2 linked regions of the Hyphomicrobium denitrificans ATCC 51888 genome follow. The protein of the gene in region 2 interacts with the protein of the main gene of each other region in a pairwise test. Links are inferred from orthologs where the notes say so. Each region holds a gene or a part of one and is shown on either strand. Other genes may lie near its edges.

The links. The genes of interacting proteins can lie anywhere in the genome.
Region 1: the proteins of rlmN (region 2) and ftsZ interact in binary tests that used the Escherichia coli proteins (3 or more experiments, as listed by UniProt). The link is inferred for Hyphomicrobium denitrificans ATCC 51888 from one-to-one orthologs.

What each region holds. Positions count from the first base shown.
Region 1 is NC_014313.1:251,625-254,634, reverse strand. What follows is about bases 3-2,848. They hold ftsZ (cell division protein FtsZ), read right to left. Parts: upstream 2,313-2,848; coding sequence 693-2,312; downstream 3-692. Other genes in these bases: ftsA (cell division protein FtsA), read right to left, coding at 2,382-2,848; lpxC (UDP-3-O-acyl-N-acetylglucosamine deacetylase), read right to left, coding at 3-424. Also shown: more of lpxC, read right to left, coding at 1-2; more of ftsA, read right to left, coding at 2,849-3,010. UniProt on the Escherichia coli protein: Essential cell division protein that forms a contractile ring structure (Z ring) at the future cell division site. The regulation of the ring assembly controls the timing and the location of cell division.
Region 2 is NC_014313.1:3,415,602-3,418,718, forward strand. What follows is about bases 55-3,007. They hold rlmN (dual-specificity RNA methyltransferase RlmN), read right to left. Parts: upstream 2,158-3,007; coding sequence 952-2,157; downstream 55-951. Other genes in these bases: HDEN_RS16535 (hypothetical protein), read right to left, coding at 192-851; hslU (ATP-dependent protease ATPase subunit HslU), read right to left, coding at 2,397-3,007. Also shown: more of hslU, read right to left, coding at 3,008-3,117.

The DNA of each region.
Region 1 (3,010 bases), 3.2 Mb from region 2 along the record:
ATTTCAGAACTTTGATGTATTTGCGGGGCTCGGAAAGCTCCCGGATGCCGACCCGGTCGATCGCCTCGACGAATTCCGCCGAGCTGCCGTCCATGATCGGAACTTCTTTGCTGTCGATCTCGATATAGAGATTATCAATCGAGAGACCACGCAAAGCGGCGAGAAGATGCTCGACGGTTCCGACCGTCGTACCTGCTTCATCACCAATAACGGTGCAGAGCGTCAGATTTTTGACATTGGCAACGTGCGCCGCGATTTCCGAAATGACTCTTCCTCGTTTCGTAACGAGAAAGCGGAGCCCAGTATCAGCTTCTGCTGGATGCAGTGTAAGTGATACCGGAGCTCCGCTGTGCACCCCCGTGCCTGTCAACTGGATTTCGCGGGCAAGCGTGGTTTGCCGCGCACCGATGAATCGATTCGACATACAGCGCCGTCCCTCATTTATTGGTGGGCCGCTGCTCCCCAGCATTAATGCGGCCGACCACCCCCTGACCTGTGCGCTGTGCCTTCTTATTTTTGCCAGCCCGCCGACCTTGTTTGGCCGTGTCAGTACTGTCTAAAGGTTCAGCACAAGAAGTCGATGCACAAAAGCTAACTGCTTCGCTTAACACCGACAAATCACGCTTTCTTACACTCTGTTACGTCTTAGCAACTCGACTTGACGCTCTTTGCGACTTGATGCAGGCGCCGATTTAGCGCCGCTCTCTGCTGCCGACAATCTGCTTCGCACCCGCATCCATGTCATCATCGGACGACCGCGAGCCGTCCCTATGCTGACCGGACTTCACGCTGCGGCTGAGATTTGCCAAACGTCCAAAAAGGCCAGATTTTGTTGACGATTCTGCACGTCCCCCGGCGGCGGCGCCGTGATGCGCATTCCATTCCTTCTGCGCCTGCGGAGGAAAATCTTCGATCGCAGGGAGGCGACGCGACGTACGCTGAAATTCAGCCGGCGCTTGCGGTTCGAAAGAATGAGTCGCGGACGATCCAACGCCTGCTGACGGCAACGGCGGCGTCCGCAACAATGCATTTCCCGTGAGCGGCGGAAAATTCTCGAGCCCGTCTTCGATCATCACGTTGCCGGGAGCGATCCAGCTGTCGCGTTGAGTCGGGCGTGATTCGCTTTCGCTCGGATTAGAATAATTCTGGATAGTTGGCGCCGCCGGCTGCAACGCCTCCGCAAGTCGACGCTGTAGATCTCCTGGCGGTGCAGGTACGGTTGCGGGATTCTGCGGCGCGAAAGATTCTGTGGGCTGAGCCGGATGAGCGGGCCGTGCGGCCGGAGCCGGCGCTTGATTGGGAACAAATCCCGGCTGCGGCGCACGCGGCGCTGCGATCTGCTCGTTCGGGCGATTCATGCCGGACGCGACGATCGAAACCCGGATTCGGTCGCCCAGCTGCTCGTCGAACGTAGCGCCGACGATGATATTGGCCTCGGGATCGACTTCCTGGCGAATTCGGCTCGCCGCCTCGTCGACCTCGTAAAGGGTCATGTCGCGCCCGCCCGAAATCGACAGCAGCAGACCGCGCGCGCCGCGCAAGGTCACGTCGTCGAGCAGCGGATTGGCGATGGCTTCCTCGGCGGCGAGAACGGCGCGGCGTTCGCCCGTCGCCTCGCCGGTTCCCATCATGGCTGCGCCCATATTGCTCATGATGGTGCGAACGTCGGCGAAATCGAGGTTGATCAAGCCTTCCTTGAGCACCAGCTCGACGATGCAGGCGACGCCGGAATAGAGGACCTGGTCGGCCAGCACGAACGCTTCCGCGAACGTCGTCCGCTCGTTGGCGATCCGGAACAGGTTCTGGTTCGGGATGACGATCAGCGTATCGACGTGCTGGCGCAGCGACTGCACCCCGGCTTCGGCGATGCGCATCCGCCGCGCGCCTTCGAACGCGAACGGCTTGCAGACCACGCCGACTGTCAGAGCCCCGACCTCGCGCGCTGCCCGCGCGATGACCGTCGCGGCCCCCGTTCCCGTTCCGCCGCCCATTCCAGCGGCGATGAAAACCATATGCGATCCGGCGATATGCGAACGAAGTTCGGCGATGGCTTCCTCCGCCGCCGCTTCTCCGATTTCCGGCCGCGACCCGGCGCCGAGCCCCTCGGTCAGGTTGGCTCCGAGCTGAACCCGGTATTCGGCGCTCGATGCCGCGAGCGATTGCGCATCCGTGTTGGCAACGACGAACTCGACGCCCTGCAGTCCGGCCGCGATCATGTTGTTGACCGCGTTGCAGCCCGCGCCTCCGACCCCGATGACGGTCAACCTCGGCTTCATATCGACCAGCGTCGGCAGTTGCAGCTTGATGCTCATGGCACCCTCAAATTTGATAATCGTCGAAGTCGCTCCGGAACGGCTCCGGCACCTTAGTCAGTCCAAAAATCAGAATGCGTGCTTCAGCCACGTTCCGACACGGCCGAGATATCCTTGCTTCGAACCCTTGCGCTGAGATGGCGTACTCAATTCGTTGCTTCCCCGGGCGCTGAGAACCGCGAGCCCGGAAAGCGTCGCGAGTTGCGGTCCCCCGAGGCTGGCGTTCAGCCCGACGAGGTCCTGAGGCCGACCGACACGCACGTGCCTGCCGAATTCGTTGGCGACGAATTCCGAAAGTCCGAGGAGTTGGCTGGCTCCGCCCGTCAGAACGATCTTGTCTCCCGCGAATCGGCCCGCCGCATTGAGCGCCAAGCGCTCGCGCACGAGTCCCAAGAGCTGTTGCACGCGCGGCCGGATGATCGCCGTCAGCCGCGCCTTGGTGGTTTCGAAGCTTCCCTCGTCTTCCTCTCCGGCCACCGGATAGGAAATCGATTCGTGCTCGTCGGACTGGGCATTGAGCAGTGTGCCATAAAGCGTTTTGATTCGCTCGGCTTCTGCGAGTGGCGTCTGCAACGCCCTGGCGATGTCGTACGTCAGATGCTGGCCGCCGACCGGGATCGCCTCGACGCCGGCGAAAACACCATCGGCAAAGAGCGCGAGGGTGGTCGTTCCCGCGCCGAAATCGATGCATGTCACAC
Region 2 (3,117 bases):
AGGCATCGGAAATGGAGCGCAAAATCGAACACGGGCGAGTCCCCCGAAAACCCGATCTTAGCATATCTGTTGCATTGCAGCAATCATGATGCGGCACGGTAAGACAGCGTCAGAAGCGATGGAAATTGCTGGCGAGTTGAGCAATCAACGTTTCCCAGCCCAAAAATTTTGTTGCGGATAGGACGCGGAGCCTAGCGCTTCTCGCTGCTTGCAGGGCCTTTGGTCCCGCCTTCAGCATCGTGGTTGGCTGTCTCGTCTGCTCGGAAGCTCAGGCGTTTCAGCAGCGTGCGATAGGTCGGACGCGGGGTTACCAGGGACGGCGATTGGCGGACGGGAGCAGGGTCGACGGTCAAGGCATCGCTGGGCGGTTGATCGGCAACGTCGGCGGAAGATGGGGGATGGGCTGTCTCGACCGGCGCGCGACCTGCGAACTGGCCTGCCGCGAGCCAATAGACGAAGCCAGCGACGAAGCCTGTCGTCAGAAATGCTTTCAGCGCGTAGTTGTTGAAGATCGTCGGCTCGCCCTGAACCTCGCTCGCATATTGCGCGAGAAAACCGAGTGACGCGATCGCGACGCCGCCGATGAGATAGAAGGGAAGGCGGCGCAGCGAGAAGATTTCGCCGAGGCCTCCGACGATCAGCGCGAAGATGCAGGCGAAGATCGCCACATGCGTCGCGGTCAGCAGCGCCAGCTCGAACGTTTCCCCGGCCGTGCGCGGCAAGCGGCTCATCGGCTGATTCAGGACTTCGCTCGGGGTGTTGACGAACAACATCGTGACGAACCCCGCCGCGATGCTCGCGAGGATGAACCCGAACGCCACCCGGGCGACCGATCCCAGGAACTTCAACACTCGACCCTGCCCTGACCCGTCTTACACAAGGGATCAATTTACAGGGGCTAAGCTCAAGGTCTCAATAGAATTATCGGTGCCGGGCGGTGGAAGGTCCGGCTTATGCCTTCTCGGCACCACTGCGGCGTTCGCTGGCGCTGAGGCGCAGGCTTTCCGAACGCAATTGTCCGCAGGCGGCGAGGATATCGCGGCCGCGCGGCGTGCGGACAGGGCTGGCGTAGCCCGCCCGGTTCACGACCTCGGCGAAGCGCTCGATCGTTTCCCAATCGGAGCATTCGTAACGTGTATTGGGCCACGGATTGAACGGGATCAGGTTGATCTTCGCCGGAATGCCCGCGAGTAGCTTCACCAGGGCGCGGGCCTCGGCGAGGCTGTCGTTGACGCCTTTCAGCATCACGTATTCGAACGTGATGCGGCGGGCGTTCGACAGGCCCGGATAATCGCGGCAAGCCTGCATCAGCTCGGCGATCGGATATTTGCGATTGATCGGCACCAGTTCGTCGCGCAGCGCGTCGTTGGTGGCGTGCAGCGAGATCGCGAGCATGGTGTCGGCTTCTTCGCCCCACCGCGGAATTTCAGGGACGACCCCCGAGGTCGACAGCGTGATGCGCCGTTTCGAGAGCGCGAGGCCGTCGCCGTCGGACGCGACTTCCATCGCGGCTTTGACATTGTCGAAATTGTAGAGCGGTTCGCCCATGCCCATCAGCACGACGTTGGTGATCTTGCGTTCGCTGGCGGGAAGCAGGCGGCCGTCGTCCGGGCCTTTCGCGCCGGGCCAGTCGCCGATGCGGTCGCGCGCGAGCATGATCTGCCCGACGATTTCCTGGGCTTCGAGATTGCGCACGAGGCGCTGCGTTCCGGTATGGCAGAACGAGCATGTCAGCGTGCAGCCAACCTGGCTCGAAATGCAGAGCGTGCCGCGATCGCTTTCCGGGATGTAGACGGTCTCGACTTCCGGCGGGCGGGCTTCGTGCCCACGCTTGGCGAGACGCAGCAGCCACTTGCGCGTGCCGTCGACGGAAATCTGCTCCGAGATGATCTCCGGGCGATCGAGCGTATAGATGGCATCGAGCTGACGGCGCAGATCTTTCGAGACGTCGGTCATGTCCTCGAAGCGCGTGATGCCGCGCACGTATATCCAGCTCCATAGCTGGTTAACGCGCATGTTGAGCTGCTTTTCCGGAACGCCGCCAGCGGCGAGCGCTTCCTTCAGGCGCGCGCGCGTCAAGCCCGCGAGCGAGCGCTTCTCAGCGGCGGGCTCGGCCGGGATTTGTGCGTCGATTTCAACCAGTGGGGCAGCAGTCATGACGAAAATGGCTTCGAGCTTCGGGGAATGCGCACTTTTACAGGCGTTCGCGGGGAATGGATAGCGGGCACAATTGTCGTCACTAGAGCCGTCATCCTCGAACGGACGAGCAGAGCGAGGACGTTCGGGGATCCAGCGTAAAGTGTGCCGCAGGCTCCATATTATGTGTCTTTGACGAGCCCTACGCTGGATCCCCGACCTTCGACATGGCTGCGCCATGCTCGGTCGAGGATGACGAATTACAGGATAAATCGGCTGAGATCGGCGTTTTTCGAGAGCTGGCCGACGCGTTGCGTCACATAGGCGCCGTCGATCGCGAGCGTCTGACCGTTGCGGTCGGAGGCTTCGAAGGAGATGTCGTCGAGGACGCGTTCGAGGACGGTTTGTAGACGGCGGGCGCCGATGTTCTCGACGGTCGAGTTCACTTCAACCGCAGCGTCGGCGATGGCGTCGATCGCCTCGGGTTTGAATTCGAGTGTGACGCCTTCCGTTTCCATCAGCGCGACGTACTGCTTGATCAGGCTCGCGTGCGGCTCGGTCAGGATGCGCTTCAAGTCGTCCCGCGTCAGCGCGTTGAGCTCGACGCGGATCGGCAGGCGGCCCTGCAGCTCGGGAAGCAGGTCCGATGGTTTCGACACGTGAAACGCGCCGGATGCGATGAACAGGATGTGGTCGGTTTTCACCGGGCCGTACTTGGTCGAGACCGTCGTGCCTTCGATGAGCGGGAGGAGATCGCGCTGGACGCCTTCGCGCGAGACGTCGGCGCCGCCGCGCGTGCCATCGCCGCGCGAGCAGATCTTGTCGATCTCGTCAAGGAAGACGATGCCGTCGTTCTGGACTGCCGCGACGGCCTCGGCCGTGATCTGATCGTTGTCGATCAGCTTATCGCTTTCATCGGCGATCAGGATTTCGAAGCTGTCCTTTACGGTGACGCGACGCGGCTTGGTCCGTTGGCCGAGC